One region of the Paenibacillus ilasis genome, then DNA from elsewhere that is predicted to be linked to it. Evidence: predicted binding sites of a transcription regulator. Region 1 holds the regulator's gene; the other holds the start of a gene.

Region 1 (4,867 bases):
AATGGGGATGTTCCAGCATAGTCATCAGATTTACGGACGGAAGGACAAGCCGTGTCATACATGCGGCGGACCGATTCATAAGATCGTGGTTGGCGGACGGGGGACCCATTTCTGCCCGAAGTGTCAGCCGGTAAAGAAGTAATCCAATAGGCGTGCACCCATTCCTTTCCCTACACATATAATGTGGAACATATGTGGAGCGCATGGAGCTGCTCTTCTTCATGAATGAGCCGCTTGATGTGGAGCTTACGAGGAGGGAAAAGGGTGCTCAGTCATATTTTCTCGTCTGCGCTGCTGGCCATGGCGTTAAGCCTGGACGGATTTGGCGCGGGGGTTACATACGGTCTGCGCAAAACAAGGATACCGCTGCTGTCTGTATTGATCATCTCGCTATGTTCCGGCTTGGTGCTCGGCGCCTCCATGCAGGCAGGCGCGCTGTTGCAGCGGTTCTTATCCCCATCTGTGGCGTCCGTGATCGGAGCCGCCATTTTGATTCTGCTGGGCTTATGGTCTCTATATCAGCAAGTTCGCAGAAAAAACGAGTCTGATGTGCAGCCGGTTTCTAATAGGGATATTTCCCAGTCCCTTATGGAAACGAAGGCGGCTGACTATCAAGTGAAATCACGACGTGAGGTTAACACGGCAGGTCAAGAGCATGTTCAGCGGGCGGTATTCTCTCTTGAGATTCCAAAGATCGGCATTGTCATTCAAATTCTCCGCAGTCCATCAAAAGCGGATCTGGACGACTCCGGCAGCATCTCCCCGTGGGAGGCGATGTGGCTCGGGATCGCGTTATCGCTCGATGCGTTCGGAGCAGGACTTGGCGCTGCCATGCTGGGCTTCTCACCGCTAGGTACGGCAGCTATCGTTTCCTTGTTTAGCGGGATATTCCTGGTGCTGGGCATGAGGGTTGGTTTACGCTTTGCATCCAAGGGCGGCATGCGTTTTATCTCTTATTTGCCTGCTTTTTTGTTAATCGTCATGGGTATAATGAAGCTGTTATGAGGTGAAGTCATGAATATCGGTTTAACCGGAGGAATTGCAACAGGCAAGAGCACCGTGTCCTCTATGTTGACCAAGAAGGGAGCACTTCTCGTCGATGCGGATCTTATCGCCCGGGAAGTCATGCTCCCGGGTCATCCGGTGCTGGGTAAAGTGACCGAACATTTTGGACAAGCGATCCTGTTTGAGGACGGTACGTTGAATCGAAAAAAACTCGGGGAAATGATCTTCCATCATCCCGAGCAGAGAACGGTGTTGAATGAGATCACGCACCCGGCGATCCGGCAGGAAATCCGGGAACGGACGGAAGCATATGAGCGGCAGTATCCCGACCGGCTCGTGGTAGCGGATATTCCGCTGCTCCTTGAGGCTAGGGAGCAGTATTCTTATCTTGACCAGATTGCTGTCGTTTATGTGCCGCGAGAGCTGCAGCTTGAGCGCCTGATGGTGCGCGATGATCTTAACCGGGAAGCGGCAGAAGCGCGTTTAAACAGTCAGATGGATATCGAGGAGAAGAAGCGTCTGGCGGATATCCTCATCGATAACAGCGGAACATTGGCCGAAACACAGCAGCAGGTGGACAACCTGTGGGGCAGGTTGGTTCGGTTATGAAGTGGCTCCGTAAAAAAAGAGTGCTGCTCCTGCTGTTTGTTTCTTTTGTAGCGCTGCTGTTTCTGAGCTCGAACTGGATGACCTTGCTGTATCCGATTCATTATAAGGATGAAATTCGGAAGCATGCCGCTTATTATGAGGTTGATCCATTCCTGGTGGCTTCCATCATACGAGTAGAAACGAACTTCAAGCCGGGCAAGGAGTCCAAGAAAGGCGCGCTGGGCATTATGCAGCTGATGCCGGATACGGCGAACTGGGCGATGGAAATGGCCAAGCTGCCGTCGGTGAACCTGCTGAGCGTGAAGAATGAAGTGGATGCGAATATCCAGCTCGGCACCTGGTATATTCAGAACCTGCACAAGGAAATGGACGGCAATCCGATTGCCGCCATCGCTGCCTATAATGCAGGCCCCGGGAACGTCAAGAATTGGATCAACAAGGGCATGTGGGATGGAACCTACGAGAATGTGAAGAGTATTCCCATCGGGGAAACCCGTCACTATGTACAGCGCGTGATTTATTATTATAATCAATATACGGATGTGTATAAGGACGGCTTTTAATGAAAAAAGAGCGCTGGACAGGCTCTTACATCGAGCCGTCCAACACTCCTTTTTTAAGGAAGAATCAATTATTGACCGGAGAATTGACCAGCCAATTGTTGCTCGGCCAGGGTTACAAGACGCTTTGTGATGTATCCCCCGATCGAACCGTTCTCGTAGGAAGTCATGTTACCTTGGTATCCGTCTTGTGGAATGGAGATACCAAGTTCTTGAGCTACCTCGTACTTCAATTGCTCAAGAGCAGCGTTTGCGCGAGGAACAACCAGGTTGTTGGAGTTGTTGTTGCTTTGTGCCATGTTAAGTTCACCTCCTTGGGTTGGTAAAAGTATTATGTCTCGGGTTTCGCATTTTCATAACATAAAAGAAAAAAGTTTTGCTGGTAAATTTTTCTTAAGCGCCATTAAGGCTAAAATACGCTGAAACGAAGGAAGTGAAATTGACTTTATGAAGTGTCCATATTGCAGTTATGCCGGGACGAAAGTGCTTGATTCCAGGCCTGCCAACGAGAATAAATCCATCCGCCGCCGCAGGGAATGCGAGCAGTGCAGCAAGAGATTCACAACCTTTGAGATGGTGGAGGAAACGCCGCTGATCGTCGTGAAGAAGGACGGAAGCCGCGAAGAATTCAGCCGGGAGAAGGTACTCCGCGGTTTGATACGTGCATGCGAGAAGCGTCCGGTATCGGTGGACCAGCTGGATATGATCGTATCGGATGTTGAGAAGGCACTGCGAAATACCGCAGCAGCAGAGGTGGAGAGCCGCCAGATCGGGGAGCTTCTGATGGAACGGTTATATCCGGTCGACGAAGTGGCTTACGTCCGGTTTGCATCCGTGTACCGGCAGTTCAAGGATATCAATATGTTTATGAAGGAACTGAAAAGCCTGCTGTCCAAGGATACGGACGGTCAGGAGCTGTAAGAGCGCCGGGGTTCCGCGTGATCCAGGTGCTCTTCCGGTGCTCCCATGGCGCCCATCCTCATCATCGATAAGTGACATGATATAGAGAAGTAAAAGGGATACAGCACGTCATCAAAAAATGTGAAAAACATGTTGACATGCCTGCTGATTTTTTATATGATATAGAAGTCGCTTACGGGGCCTTAGCTCAGCTGGGAGAGCGCATCGCTGGCAGCGATGAGGTCAGGGGTTCGATCCCCCTAGGCTCCATATGAAGAAAACCCTTGATGGTACATCAAGGGTTTTTTTGTTTTTTAATGACTTGTTAATTCTTTTCAGAAAAGGTCTTGGGGGCGAATTGGGGACGAAATTGAATACAATGATGGGTAATCAATTTAAATCATGAAAACAAGCAGCGTGGGGGTTCCCGGCGCTGCTTGTTTTATTTTCGTGACCCGATCCTATCCAGGACAAACAATTTGCAATTCAAGTAAAGAAAGGACAGGGGCGCACTGTCCTTTCTTTATAGATGAGGATAAACGCGTGATGAGTTTACAGTTCGGATCAAGGTTTACAGATCGACTTTCCAGTTGCCCATCATCTTGGCGACTTCCGGATCGCGGTACGATAAGAAAAGACTTTTCCGCGTATCGAGGGTGGAAATTTGTTCGATATCGTCCGCGTTCAACGCAAAGTCGAAAATGTTGAAGTTTTCGACGATCCGCTCTTTTCTCACTGATTTTGGAATGACAACGACTTCACGTTGAACAAGCCAGCGCAGCACGACCTGAGCGACGGACTTGTTGTATTTTTCCGCGATCGAGGTCAGCACTTCGTTGCCAAACATGTTGTTGCGTCCTTCAGCGAGCGGCCCCCACGATTGGTGCTGCACTCCCTGCTCTTTCATAAAAGCGGTGTTCTCGATTTGCTGGTAGAACGGGTGCGTTTCGACCTGGTTGACGGCGGGCACGATTTTGTTATGCACGATGAGGTCCATAAGTCGATCGGGCAGGAAGTTGCTGACACCGATCGCTTTGATTTTGCCTTCGCGGTACAGGTCTTCCATCGCACGCCAAGCGCCGTAGTAATCGCCAAACGGCTGGTGAATAAGGTACAGATCGAGATAATCGAGCTGCAGCTTCCTCAAGGATTTGGCAAACGCCAGCTTGGCACTCTCGTAGCCGGCATCCTGAACCCAGAGCTTGGTCGTGATGAACAGCTCTTCACGCGGTACGCCGCTGCGCTTGATCGCGCGTCCGACCGCTTCCTCATTCAGATAACCCGCGGCGGTGTCGATTAGGCGGTAACCGGCCATCAGCGCTTCATATACCGCATTCTCGCATTCTTCAGCATCGGGAATTTGGTAGACACCGAAGCCGATGATCGGCATTTTCACTCCGTTGTTCAATGTTACAGTTTGCATTGTAATTCCTCCCATGGTTCAAATGTAAAACGGCAAACGGCCGCGAATCCCGTGAATCGGGCACCTCAGCGGGGCTTCCGCTTTCGGTCGATTTGCATTACAATAAGCCTACTACCTTCGTGTTACACGAAGTCAAGCCGTCTTCAAAAATTTATTTTCCAAGGAGGATTACACATGCATACGGTCAAAGAAGCCGCCCTGATTACGGGACTTACCGAGCACGCCGTGCGCTTTTATACGGATAAAGGCCTGGTGCCAAGCGTACAGCGCAATCAAAACAACATTCGGATGTTCGACGAAGAATCGATCAACTGGCTGCATGGCGTCAAATGCCTCAAGCAATCCGGGATGCCGATTGAAGTCATTAAAA
Region 2 (4,867 bases), 430 kb from region 1:
TGGCTTCCAAATAGGCCATGAAGTGCTGCTGCACCTCCTGCGGCGTCATGGTCATATTAGGCCTCTTCCTCTCTCAGATTTTCTTCGACGATGCTTCCTTGCTCGATATCCTGTTTAATATGGTGAATCGAGTCACCCAGTGTACTGATGCGCTGGCGAATTTCATCATCGTTGCCGGACTCCAGCATGATTTTGTACAGGCTCTTCTCGATGGATTCCTTCTTCTCGAACCGCTCCAGGATGACGTCCAGTCCGCCGATGACCATCTCGAACATGTTGATTTTCTCGTGCAGCAGATTCAGGATATGCTCTTCAATGGTTCCCGACGTGGACAGGTTGTAGATCTTCACGTCATTGGTCTGGCCGAGACGATGCACACGTCCGATCCGCTGCTCGACCCGCATGGGATTCCAGGGCAGATCAAAGTTGATCATATGGTGGCAGAATTGCAGATTGATGCCTTCACCCCCGGCTTCCGTCGCAATCATGACCTGCGCCTTGCCCCGGAAGAGGTCCATCATCCAGTCCTTCTTGCCGCGGTTCATGCCGCCCCGGTACGGTACGGAGATCAGTCCGTGATCGCGGAAATAATTGAGCAAGTATTCCTGCGTGGCGCGGTATTCCGTAAATACAATGACCTTCTCGTTCATTTGCTGGATCAGCTCAATGGCTTTTTCCGCCTTGGTGTTGGCTTTGATGGCCTTGATGAGATAGACCAGCTCCCAGATTTTATCGCGCAGCGGCGAGTCCTCCGGCAGCTTCTTGGACAGATTAACAAGAGTCACGAAGACGGCATCGCGGCTGCTGCACACTTCACGCTGGAGGGTAACGAGGGACAGCATACTGCTTAAATTTCCCCCTGCTGCCTGATACTGATCTTTGACGAAGGACGTGACGCCGTCGTATAATGACTGTTCTTCGGGCGAGAGGCTAAGCCCTACATTGCGGACGGATCGCTTGGTGAATTTCACTTCGCCTTCGCCGCGGCGGTTACGGATCATGACCTTGGACAGCTCATCCTTGAGCTGATCCTGGTTCTTGGGTCTTCGTTTATCGACAACAAAATTAGCGGCAAACTGCCCTTGGCCTCCGAGCTGACCCGGCTTCAGCAGGGTGATCAGATTGAAGAGCTCACTGAGATCGTTCTGCACCGGCGTGGCCGTCAGCAAGAGGCAGTATTTTTTGCGCAGCTTTTGAATGAATTGATAATTGGACGTTTTCTTGTTCTTGAGCTTGTGCGCCTCATCGATGATGAGCATATCGTACTCCTCGTTCAGCAGAATCTCCTGATGCGGATCGCGTTTGGCCGTGTCCATGGAGGCGACAACGATATCATTGCCCCAGGAGTACGCTTTTTTCTGCGCAATCGCGGGAATGCCGAACTTGGAGTTGAGCTCGCGAACCCATTGCAGCACAAGGGAAGCCGGAACCAGAATCAACACTTTGGATACCAGGCCGCGCACGATGTATTCTTTTAAAATAAGGCCGGCTTCAATCGTCTTCCCAAGTCCCACCTCATCGGCCAGAATCGCTCTGCCCGACATCTCGAACAAGACGCGTCTTGCGGTATCGGTCTGATGGGGGAGCGGGGACAAGCCGCCAAGGTGCTTGAGGCATTGCAGTTCTTCAAAGCTTGTAACGAGACGCGATTTCTCGCCCTCCACGGCAAGCTGGGCCAGACGATAGTCACCCCAAGGTCCGCCCTTGTCCAGTCGACCGGCGAGATCGTCAAACCAGGAACGGTCGATCTGCAGTGGAACGGGAAGGCGCGGGTCGAAAATCATGCCTGAGTCGGCAGATGGCTGATGGTTCATGTCGATCTCCTCCTGTTGTGAAAGATTCCGGGCCAACGGTGTATATGTAGTATGGACGAAAAAAGAAGTCTTCATAACCTTGCACGGATTCGGAAGGGCGTGGAATAACCCGAATGGCGCACGGCTGCTGGAATTGGATATTTTCATCCTTTTTTTTCATAGGGAATGGCGAAAAAGAGAGCGAGAGGAAGAAAGCGGAAGCTTGCGAGCGGGAGCTTGGATTTGTCGGCTTAATTTTCACAATATCGGCATAGTTAACCTATATATAGTGTAGTATAATGAATTAGTAGCACTATATATGGTGTATATAGTGGTTTTTGATGTTTGACCGACTACATAACAGGTTATGTTGTTGGTGAGCGCATATACTGGGGAATCTTTTTAATTTTATATCTTATATAGGAGGTAGTTGCTCTTGAGTACGATGCAGAATCAGCGGCTGGAAGGTTTAAGCGAGAAGATCTTTTTGGACCGGTATGCCTGGAAGGATGCCGACACCAACAACGCTAAGGTAGGCGATGTGGTGCTCGTTCTGACGAAGGATGATCCTAAATTTCCGACCAAGGAAGTTGGCGAAATCGTGAAGCGCGAAGGCCGCAAGGTCACGGTGAAGACACGGAAGGGCGAGCTTGTGGAATCGGATGTGGAGAAGCTGACGTTAACCATCGAGAAAACGCCGGAAGAAATGTGGGATCGACTCGCGGCCGCCATGTCATCGGTTGAGGCAACGCCGGAACTGCAGGAAGAGTGGCGCGGGAAGTTCCGCGAGATTCTGGATGATTGGAAGCTGGTGCCGGGCGGACGGATTGCAGCCGGAGCGGGTGCAAGCGATGAATTGACGCTGTTCAACTGCTACGTGATTCCTTCACCGAAGGACAGCCGGGGCGGTATCATGGAAACCCTGTCCGAGATGACCGAGATTATGGCACGCGGCGGCGGTGTCGGCATTAACTTGTCTTCCCTGCGTCCTCGGCGCGCGATTGTAAGAGGCGTGAACGGATCTTCCAGCGGTGCGGTATCGTGGGGCGGATTGTTCAGTTATACAACGGGATTGATCGAGCAGGGCGGAAGCCGCCGGGGTGCGCTCATGCTGATGATTAACGATTGGCATCCGGACGTGGAGGATTTCATTACGGTAAAGCAGACGATGGGACAAGTTACGAATGCGAACCTGTCGGTATGCGTCAGCAACGATTTCATGAAGGCCGTAAAGGAAGATCTGGACTGGGAGCTGGTGTTCCCGGATACTACCGATCCGAATTATGATGAGCTGTGGGACGGCGATCTGGATAAATGGAAGAAAGCTGGACGCAGTATCATTCCATATAAAACGGTAAAAGCACGCGAGGTCTGGCATACCATTATCGAATCCGCGTGGAAATCGGCAGAGCCGGGCGTCGTCTTCATGGAATACTACAACCAGATGTCCAACAGCTGGTATTTCAACCCGATTATCTGTACGAACCCTTGCGGTGAGCAGGGACTCCCGGGCTGGGGCGTATGCAACCTGTCCGCGATGAACCTGTCGAAGTTCTATGATGAAGCGAATCATGACGTTGCCTGGGAAGAGCTGGCGACAACGACGCGTTACTCCGTGCGGTTCCTGGATAATGTCATTGACCGGACGCCGTACCATTTTGAAGAAAACGAATTGAATCAGAAGAAAGAGCGGCGCGTGGGTCTCGGAACGATGGGTCTGGCCGAGCTGATGATCAAGCTGAACATCCGTTACGGCAGCCCGGAATCGCTGGAGTTCCTGGATAAGCTGTATGGCTTCATCGCGCGCGAAGCGTATCTTGCATCCGCCGATATTGCCGAGGAGAAGGGTTCGTTCCAGGCATTCGATGCCGAACTGTACCTGCAAAGCGGATTCATGAAAAATATGACCGAGGTATATCCAGAAGTTGCTGAAGCGGTACGCAACAAAGGTGCACGCAACGTAACCGTCATCACCCAAGCACCGACAGGCAGCACGGGTACGATGGTCGGAACGTCGACGGGTATCGAGCCGTACTTCGCCTTCAAATACTTCCGTCAAAGCCGTCTCGGCTTCGACGAGCAGTTCGTCCCAATTGCCCAGGATTGGCTGGACAGCCATCCGGGTGAGGAGCTTCCGGACTATTACGTCACGGCGATGAGTCTTTCCGCCGAGGATCATATCCGCGTGCAAGCGGCGATTCAGCGTTGGGTGGACAGCTCCATCTCGAAGACGGCGAACTGTCCGGCGGACTTCACGGTGGAAGATACGAAGCGCCTGTACGAGCTGGCATTCGATCTGGGATGCAAAGGCGTAACGATCTACCGCGACGGCAGCCGCGACGTGCAGGTGCTGCAGACGGAGAAAAAAGAAGACAAAGCCGCCGAAGCGACGACAGCTTCTACCGCGGAAACGGCGCTGGAGCAAAGCGCGGCAGGCCAAGCCGCTGAGGATGCGGCGAGCGTGGAGCCGGCGGCTGCAAGCATGGCCGTGACAGCCTCACCGAGCAAGAGCGGGCTGGATAAACAATACAAGAAGCGTCCGCAAGTGCTGCGCGGCGCAACCTATAAAATGAACACGCCGTTCGGTATGGCGTACATTACGATCAACGATCTGGACGGCATTCCAAGCGAAATCTTCCTGAACGTCGGCAAAGCTGGATCGGATGTGTTCGCGATGGCGGAAGCCTTGGGCCGCGTATGCTCCCTGTTCCTCCGTTACGGGGACCACGGCAATAAGGTGGAGCTGCTGATCAAGCACCTCAAAGGCATCGGCGGCACCGGCGCGATCGGCTTCGGCGCCAACCGCGTGGAATCCATCGCCGACGCCGTGGCGAAGGCACTCGAAACGCATGTGGCCAACAACGCCGAGGCGGATCATGACCATGATCCGGCACCGGTCGCAGCCACGATGGCGCCTGTCGATGCAGGCGAAGCCGGGGCAACGCCAGCTGCTGGATATGGCGGACATGGCGCACACGCAGGCGGGGGCTCCATGTCGCTGGATCTGTGCCCATCCTGCGGCGGGGCATCCTTGATTAACATCGAGGGGTGCAAGACGTGCGGGAACTGCGGGT

Evidence for each region. Region 1 encodes NrdR, which represses ribonucleotide reductase genes. Its sites were predicted from a motif close to AACACNATATATNGTGTT; they were not measured.
Region 2: ACETK5_RS04935 (adenosylcobalamin-dependent ribonucleoside-diphosphate reductase) is a predicted target of NrdR. The motif match lies at 2,103-2,120, and genes of this name have one in related genera.

What each region holds. Positions count from the first base shown of each region.
Region 1 is NZ_JBHDJG010000001.1:596,118-600,984, forward strand. Features, by position in the region: gene mutM (DNA-formamidopyrimidine glycosylase) at 1-142, shown strand, start outside; gene ACETK5_RS03025 (MntP/YtaF family protein) at 265-1,005, shown strand; gene coaE (dephospho-CoA kinase) at 1,015-1,614, shown strand; gene ACETK5_RS03035 (lytic transglycosylase domain-containing protein) at 1,611-2,177, shown strand; gene ACETK5_RS03040 (alpha/beta-type small acid-soluble spore protein) at 2,246-2,473, opposite strand; gene nrdR (transcriptional regulator NrdR) at 2,622-3,095, shown strand; tRNA gene ACETK5_RS03050 (tRNA-Ala) at 3,272-3,344, shown strand; gene ACETK5_RS03055 (aldo/keto reductase) at 3,646-4,497, opposite strand; gene ACETK5_RS03060 (MerR family transcriptional regulator) at 4,672-4,867, shown strand, end outside.
Region 2 is NZ_JBHDJG010000001.1:1,027,558-1,032,424, forward strand. Features, by position in the region: gene ACETK5_RS04925 (YqhG family protein) at 1-55, opposite strand, end outside; gene ACETK5_RS04930 (DEAD/DEAH box helicase) at 57-1,814, opposite strand; gene ACETK5_RS04935 (adenosylcobalamin-dependent ribonucleoside-diphosphate reductase) at 2,239-4,867, shown strand, end outside.